2 regions of the Rhizobium binae genome follow, and region 2 is predicted to be linked to the other one. Evidence: riboswitches for the same ligand, from Rfam matches in the RefSeq annotation. Region 2 holds a riboswitch; the other holds the start of a gene.
What was found. Region 2 has a riboswitch for FMN ahead of J2J99_RS08155 (DMT family transporter). Riboswitches for the same ligand answer to the same signal wherever they lie in the genome.
Positions count from the first base shown of each region.

Region 1 (4,231 bases), 1.2 Mb from region 2:
GCGACGCGGTCGAACCAGGCATCGAGCGTCGCGATCATCGCGTGCGGCTCCGTCACCTCGGAGAGCGCGGTAAAGTCGCGCAGGTCGGCGCAGAGAACGGCTGCGCGGATGGTCTCCCCGGTGCCGCGGGCAAGAGCCCCGGCCTGCACCCGCGCGGCACTGCGCCGGCCGAGATAGGCTTCGAGCAGGGCGGCCCGCGCCTCCCGCGCAGCAAGGGCGGAAAGCGGGGCGGCGGCAAAGCGCGCCACCTCGCGCAGACGATCCGCCTCGGCCGGGCCGAAAGCGCCCGTCCTAGCCCCATTGCCGATACCCGCCCAGCCAAGCAGCGGGCTCTCCGGCGAGGCTTCTATCCTTTCCTCCCAGACCGGACCGAGCACGGCCAGCCACTCGCGCCCGGCCTCGACCGGCGGGGCCGCAGCGAAGGCCAGCGCCTCGATAACGGCCCCAGTCTCCGCCCGCCACAGCCAGGTGCGCCGCGCGATGATCGGATGCGGCACCGAGAGCGTCAGCGCGCCGCCGGCAAGCGGCAGACCGTCTGAAAGCAGCCGGCGCCCAAGCTCGGCGAGGAACCGTTCGGGACCGGGCGAGTCAGCGGCCTCGTCAACCAGCCAGGCAAGGGAGGAAGGCAGATCCATGACTTAGGATGACATCGCCGGCAAACCTCCGCAAGCCGACGCTTCCACGCCCGCCCTCCCTCGGCTTACAGGCAACAACACCGTCAAAAAATCCGCCAGTTTGGTGGAAATCAGAGAAATAACACTTTAAACTTGCACGGCCTCGATTCCATTGTAATGTCCTGTCATCCGCCATTGAGGGGTTGCGATGGGCACGACATTCTGGCCGAAAGATCCGCTGGACGGAAACGACATGACGTTGCTGACGTCGATCCTGCGGCGCTGGTGCGCGCGCTATGGAATCGAGTTTACGGCGGACGAAAGCCGTCTGAAGGCGAAGGAACTCGTCGAATGGTTTGAGTTCGGCGTCAAGGACCCGGCAGAACTCGAAGAACTGATCGACGGCAAGCATTGGCTCGTCAGCCGGATCTGAACGGGAAACGCTCGAAATGTCGTGAAAAGAGGCCGGGCGAAATCGCGCCGGCCTCCATCGACATGCCCCTGATCGAGGCCCTTAATCGTCCCAGCGACGGTCACGGTCCCAACGCCGCTCCTCGCGCCAGCGCGGACCATCCCAATGGTGGTGATGCCGCCGTTCCCAGCCCCAGCGCGGCGGACCACCATAGAAGGCGACCGGTGGCGGGCCTCCCCAGTTGCGCCGGCATTCACCCCAGCGCGTCAGATGCCAACCGCGACCACAGGCATAGTCGACCTGTGTGACATTGCTCTGAACTTTGAATGTCCCGGTCGGCATCGCCTCAGCTGTGCCAATCGAGAGGCTGCCAGCGAGCACGGCAGCCGCGATCAAAAGTACCTTCATCGAGAACTCCAATTCAATCCAGCCGCACCGACTCTAGGGCCGCCAGATTGAACCTGCGATGAATTGGACGTTCATCTTTGCGGGCGCGCCAACCGCGGTCGCGGAGGCCGTCCCTTCAGCGACGACAAGCAGTTGGACGTTCCGATGCCCGCAAAAACACGTTCATGTCCTGCCGTAAAACGGATCGGGGCCGGGATCGCGCCCGGCGGCGACTTCGGTCAGCCGCTCGAGATAATGCGCCCAACCTTCCGCATGGCTGGCGCACTGCTCGGCGCTCGGCAGACCGCTATGGGTCAGCCGCAGCAGCGTCCCATCGGGCTGCTCGATCAGGTCGATCTCGACCAGGCTCGAGCCCGGCGGCACCACCTCGCTGCCATCCCAGCCGAAACTATAGGCAAGGCGGTGAACCGGCACGACCTCGCGAAACGAGCCGCGCGCAAAGCGGGCGCCGGTGACGTTAACGAGATAGAGACCGCCCGGCTGCGGCTCGACCTGAGCCTCCGTCCCCATCCAGCGCAGAATCTTTTCCGGATCGGTCATCAGCGCGAACACTGCGGCCGGCGGCGCTGCGATATGCGCTTCGCGGTGAACGACGAAGGCTTCTGGCATGTCTCCCTCCCGTGATTGTTATGGCCTGCCCGTCTCTGTGGAGAGGGCGCTTCCTGCTGGTTTGGCGTCATTCCTCATGGAAGGTAGGCGCAAACAAATGCGCAGCAAGGCCTTCGCCTGCGGCCGGCGCGTCTGCACTCCGTTGCATTTAATCTAGTACTGGCGCCAGCCTCGCCCTTGGCGCCGCCCATCGAGATCAGGCGCCAAGCAGCATCCTCACTCGGGCAAAGCCCGGGCCACAGGGATGCGAGAGGTCGGAGAAGCGTTATCGCCCAAGCGCCACTCCCTCGGACTTCGGTGCGGCATCCTCGAACCGTCTCCTATGCCGAGAGGGCCAAGCCTCGAAACCGCACCGCCACCAAAACCAATTCCCCTATTGCCAGCCTCTCGCCCTGCCCCTATTGTCCGCGCCGTTCTCAGGGCGGGGTGGAAGTCCCTACCGGCGGTATGCAGTTTCGATTGCGAGCCCGCGAGCGCCTTCCGTAAGGAGGGGTCAGCAGATCAGGTGAGATGCCTGAGCCGACGGTCATAGTCCGGATGAAAGAGAACGTGCGTTCCTGCTGCCCTCGCCGGCGGCCGGTAAACGTTCGTGATCGCCTTGGGTGAAGTGTCTGTACGCCAAAGGAGATTACCATGACACCCACCCGTTATGCCTTCGTCAAAGCCGGCTGGCATGCCGATATCGTCGACCGTGCCCTCGAAGGTTTCCAGCAGCTTATTCCAGCTGAGCAGATCGACGTGTTCGATGTACCGGGCGCCTTCGAAATGCCGCTGCTGTCGCGTGATCTCGCGGCCAGCGGCCGCTATGGCGCCGTCATCGCCGCCGCCTTCGTCGTCGACGGCGGCATTTACCGCCACGAATTCGTCGCCCAGGCCGTCGTCGACGGGCTGATGCGCGCCGGCATGGACACCGGCGTGCCGGTGCTGTCCGTTTCGCTGACGCCCCATCAGTATCAGGAGACGGAACACCACACCCAGATCTACCGCGCGCACTTCGTCGAGAAGGGCCGCGAGGCGGCGCGGGCCGCCCTGATGATCGGCAAAACGCGCGCCGCTCTCGCTGCATAAACCGCGGCGAACAGAAGGCGGCGGGAACAGCGCCCGCCGCCTTGCTGCGAAACCGCCGATGCCCGCCACCAAGACGGAAGAATTGATTCGACGCCCTTGCCGCGCTGTGATCCACTCGACCCCGACATGTATCGCCATTCTTAATGCGTCCAAACCTCAAGGAGCTGAAGATGAGCAATGCAATGCGCAGTGAACCCCCCATCGAAAATCCGAAAACGCGGCCTGTCGACACCAAGCTCGAGGTGGTCGTCATCCCCGTTTCCGATGTCAACCGCGCCAAACGTTTCTATGACGGCTTGGGCTGGCGGCTCGACGCCGACTTCACCAACGATGCCGATTTCCGGGTGATCCAGTTTACGCCACCCGGCTCCGGCTGCGCGATCATCTTCGGCAGGAATGTCACCGCTGCGGCGCCGGGCTCCGCCCAGGGCCTCTATCTTATCGTCTCCGACATCGACGCCGCCCGCCGCGATCTCATCGCCCGCGGCGTCGAAGTCAGCGACGTGTTTCATGACGCATCAGGCGTCTATGCCGGCAAGGACGAACCCTATCTCTTTGGACGGCTGAGGATCGCAGGCCGTGATCCCGAGCATCGCAGCTACCGCTCCTTCGCCTCCTTCAAGGATCCCGACGGCAACGGCTGGCTGTTCCAGGAAGTCACCACGCGATTGCCGGGACGCATCGACGCCGACGAGACGGCCTTCTCAACGTCGAGCGACCTGGCGTCGGCCCTGCGCCGCGCCGCCGCCGCCCACGGCGAACACGAGAAACGCAACGGCGGCAAGCACGACGAGAACTGGCCGGACTGGTACGCCGAATATATGGTCAACGAACAGGCCGGCAGGGAACTGCCGCTATAGGCAGTTTCAACAAACGCTTGCGCATTCTCCAACGCCCCTGTCGAGGGAGCGGCATCCTCCAACGTCCCCCATCCTGAGGCGCGGAGGCCAAAGGCCGGAGCCCCAAAGGACGCCGCTCCAACGCTGGTGCTTGCATTCATTCCGCCGGTGCCCCCTCGTCCTTCGCGGCGATCCTATGGACCGCGTCCCGGGATGAGGCTCTGCTGGACGCCGCCGCTTGACGGCGGATGCCGGCTTGTCCGTCAGCGCCATCCCGCGCA
Region 1 is NZ_CP071604.1:2,875,794-2,880,024, forward strand. It holds gene J2J99_RS14185 (adenylate/guanylate cyclase domain-containing protein) at 1-635, opposite strand, end outside; gene J2J99_RS14190 (hypothetical protein) at 823-1,047, shown strand; gene J2J99_RS14195 (GCG_CRPN prefix-to-repeats domain-containing protein) at 1,129-1,434, opposite strand; gene J2J99_RS14200 (SRPBCC family protein) at 1,597-2,043, opposite strand; FMN riboswitch at 2,452-2,596, shown strand; gene J2J99_RS14205 (6,7-dimethyl-8-ribityllumazine synthase) at 2,677-3,111, shown strand; gene J2J99_RS14210 (VOC family protein) at 3,282-3,971, shown strand.
Region 1: it holds a riboswitch for FMN, as region 2 does, so the genes downstream of both, J2J99_RS14205 (6,7-dimethyl-8-ribityllumazine synthase) here and J2J99_RS08155 (DMT family transporter) in region 2, are expected to answer to the same signal.

Region 2 (4,231 bases):
TGATTTCAGCGGACGTCGCAGAAAGCTTGTCCTTGTCGTCAGGCAGATTCTGCGCGACCGGAAAGGAAGCGACTCGGTTGAAAACCTGTTCGGCTGCGGCCGGAAAGGCAACGGATGCGAGAAGTACGGCAGCAAGCACTGCCTTGCGCGATGAAATTGTCATGAAATCCCCCAAGCGTGTCGAACATACGAAACAATGGATTTTCTGAGGGACCGGCATGACAGAGGCATGACAGAAGCGGCATTTTGTACCAGACAATTTCAGGCGGGTTTCCGCTCCTTGCGCATCTCGTTCCTCATGATGAAGAGCGAAGCGGAGAGAATGAGCGCCGCGCCCAGCCAGAGGTAACCCGCAGGCGCATAGTCGAAGAACAGCCAGCCGGCGAGCACGTTGAGCGGCAGCTTCAGATCGTCGAACGGCTGCACATAGGCAGCGTCGGCACTGGCATAGGCAAGGGTCAGCAGATATTGCGCCATAACCGTCAGGAGGCCTGCTAGAAGGAAGAGAGCAAGCGTCGCCCCCATCGGCACGGCAAAGCCAGCGGCAAGCGCCAGCCCGCCGTTGATCGGCGTCAGCAGCACCAGCAGCCAGACGGTGATCGTCTCCGGCTTCTCAATGCCGGTCAAGCTCTTGGTGATTAGTGAAGAGGCGCCCCAGAGCAGCGCCGAGAGTACCGGCAGCAAGGCTGCCCAGGTGAAGCTGTCGGACCATGGCTGCAGGATGATCATCGCTCCGGCAAAGCCGACGGCGGTTGCCGCCCAGCGGGCGGTGCCGACGCGCTCGCCGAGGAACAGGCGGGCGCCGAGGATGATGAAGAAAGGCGAGGTCATGACCAGCGCAATCGCCTGCCAGATCGGCACCGCGGCAAGGCCGGAAACCCATGCCTCGACGCCGAGGGCGGCAAAGACCACGCGCACGACATGCCTCCAGGGATAGCTGGTGCTCATGGCCGAAAGGCCGGCCTTGCGCAGGAAGGGCAAGGAGAAAATAAAGGCGAAGGCATATTGCCAGAAGGCCGCCGAGGCCGGGGGAAAGGCGAGCTTCATGGTCAGCCACTGGGTGACGACGTTGAGGAGCGAAAAGGCCACGCCTCCGAGCACCATGAAGGTTGCGCCGGCAAGGGCGCGGGATTGCGAGACTGCAAGAGAGTTCTGATTCATGTCTTTTATCCAGAATAGGAACCAACATAAATCAGGACGCATGAGGCGACGACACGCTGAGGCTGGCAGTCACCTGCCCGCACGCGGCCATGCTCATTCTCTTTCATCCGGACTATACCGTCGGCTCCGGAATCGCACCGGATCTGCTGACCCCTCCCTAGCCAAGACCTGGGAAGGCGCTCGCGGGCTCGGGCCGCAGCCCTTACCGCCGGTGGGGAGTTTCACCCCGCCCTGAGAACGGCTCTGTTCGTAAAACAAAGTTCGGTATGCGGCAAGGGGCGATAAGAAAAGGGGCCCGGCAAAGCCGAACCCCTCTCAAAAACCCTGCACAGCCGGTCTCGTTTACGGCTGGCGGATAATCTCAAATCAGCCGTTGACGGCGTCCTTCAGGCCCTTGCCGGGCGTGAACTTCGGCACGTTGCGAGCCGGAATATCGACTTCAGCGCCGGTGGACGGGTTGCGGCCCTTCGATGCGGCGCGATGAGAAACGGTGAAGCTGCCGAACCCTGCGAGGCGGATGTCGCCCTTGTTCTTGAGTTCAGCCTGGACAACGTCGAAAACCGCGTCGACAGCGGAAGCCGCGTCAGACTTCGTCAGTCCTGCCTTTTCGGCCACTGCGGACACGAGTTCATTCTTGTTCATGTTTCCACCCCTTTCTAAATGGTATGAAACGACTCAAATGTAAGCTAGGCGCAGAATAGGTTTCATCAGGCCCGCCGGGAACCCAAAAGCCCTGCAAATCAAGGAAAAGCAAGCGTCTCCATGACGTTTTCACAAAAAAGGCTGGCGTTTCCGCCAGCCTTTTTGCGTCTTTTGCGCTAAATGGGCATAAATGTGGCAAGCGCCACTCAATGCGCTATGGTTGCGCCCGTGTCATCAAGGCCTTCGACCGATGTGATCACAGGCGTTTCCACCGTGCCATCCCACTCGATCGGCTCGGGCCGGCGGATCAGCGCGTGCTTGATGACCTCGCCCATCCGGGAGACCGGAATGATCTCCATGCTGTTCTTCACGTTGTCAGGAATCTCCGCCAGGTCCTTGGCGTTTTCTTCCGGAATCAGCACCTTCTTGATGCCGCCGCGAAGCGCTGCAAGCAGCTTTTCCTTGAGACCGCCGATCGGCAGCACACGGCCGCGAAGGGTGATTTCACCGGTCATGGCCACGTGTTTGTTGACCGGGATGCCGGTCATGATCGAAACGATGGCGGTCGCCATGGCGACACCGGCCGAGGGGCCGTCCTTCGGCGTCGCGCCTTCCGGCACGTGCACGTGGATGTCGTTCTTTTCGAACATCGGCGGTTCGATGCCGAAATCGACGGCGCGCGAGCGGACATAGGAGGCCGCCGCCGAGATCGATTCCTTCATGACGTCCTTCAGATTGCCGGTGACCGTCATGCGGCCCTTGCCCGGCATCATCACGCCTTCGATGGTCAGCAGCTCGCCGCCGACTTCCGTCCAGGCCAGACCGGTGACGACGCCGACCTGATCCTCGCCCTCGGCTTCGCCGTGGCGGAAGCGCGGGACGCCCAGGTAATCGGCGATGTTGGCGGCCGTCACGTGAACGGACTTCGTCTTACCCTTGATGATCTCGGTGACCGCCTTGCGGGCGAGCTTCATCAATTCGCGTTCGAAGCTGCGGACACCGGCTTCGCGGGTATACTGCTGGCTGATCGCCATCAGGGCATCGTCGCTGACCGAAAATTCTTCCGGCTGCAACGCGTGTTCCTTGATGGCCTTCGGCAGCAGGTGCCGCTTGGCGATCTCGCGCTTTTCATCCTCGGTGTAGCCGGCGATACGGATGATTTCCATGCGATCCATCAGCGGCGCCGGAATGTTCAGCGTATTCGCGGTCGTGATGAACATCACGTCGGACAGGTCGTATTCGACTTCCAGGTAATGGTCCATGAAGGTCGAGTTCTGCGCCGGATCGAGCACTTCGAGCAGGGCCGAGGACGGATCGCCGCGGAAGTCCATGCCCATCTTGTCGATCTCGTCGAGCAGGAAGAGCGGGTTGGACTTCTTCGCCTTCTTCATCGACTGGATGACCTTGCCGGGCATCGAGCCGATATAGGTGCGGCGGTGACCGCGGATTTCGGCTTCGTCGCGAACGCCGCCGAGCGCCATGCGGACATACTCACGGCCGGTCGCCTTGGCGATCGACTGGGCCAGCGAGGTCTTGCCGACGCCCGGAGGGCCGACGAGGCAGAGGATCGGGCCTTTGATCTTGGTGGCACGGGCCTGCACGGCCAGATATTCGACGATGCGCTCCTTGACCTTGTCGAGACCGAAGTGATCGGCTTCGAGGATATTTTCGGCATTGTTGAGATCGGCCTTGATCTTCGACTTCTTGCCCCAGGGAATGCCGAGCAGCCAGTCCAGATAATTGCGCACGACGGTGGCTTCGGCCGACATCGGGCTCATCTGACGCAGCTTCTTCAGCTCCGCATCGGCCTTTTCACGGGCCTCCTTGGAGAGCTTGGTCTTGGCGATGCGCTCTTCCAGTTCGCTCATCTCGTCGCGGCCTTCCTCGCCGTCGCCGAGCTCCTTCTGGATCGCCTTCATCTGCTCATTGAGGTAGTACTCGCGCTGGGTCTTCTCCATCTGACGTTTGACGCGCGAGCGGATGCGCTTTTCGACCTGCAGGACCGAAATCTCGCCTTCCATGAAGCCGAGGGCCTTTTCGAGGCGCTGCTTGACGCTGGTGGTTTCCAGCATCTCCTGCTTCTCGGTGATCTTGATCGACAGATGCGAGGCGACCGTATCGGCGAGCTTGGAATAGTCGTCGATCTGGCTGGCAGCGCCGACCACTTCGGGCGAAATCTTCTTGTTGAGTTTCACATAGCTCTCGAATTCGGAAACGACCGAGCGCGACAAAGCTTCCAGCTCGACCGGATCGTCATGGGGCTCCTCGAGCACATGGCCGAGTGCCTCGTAGAAATCCTCGCGGCTGGTGTAGGTGTCGATCTCGGCGCGAGCGCGGCCTTCGACGAGAACCTTGACGGTGCCGTCGGGCAGCTTCAGGAGCTGCAGCACGTTGGCCACCGTGCCGACATTGTGAATCGCCGAAGGGT
Region 2 is NZ_CP071604.1:1,685,877-1,690,107, reverse strand. It holds gene J2J99_RS08160 (esterase-like activity of phytase family protein) at 1-163, opposite strand, end outside; gene J2J99_RS08155 (DMT family transporter) at 262-1,170, opposite strand; FMN riboswitch at 1,253-1,404, opposite strand; gene hupB (DNA-binding protein HupB) at 1,528-1,803, opposite strand; gene lon (endopeptidase La) at 2,010-4,231, opposite strand, start outside.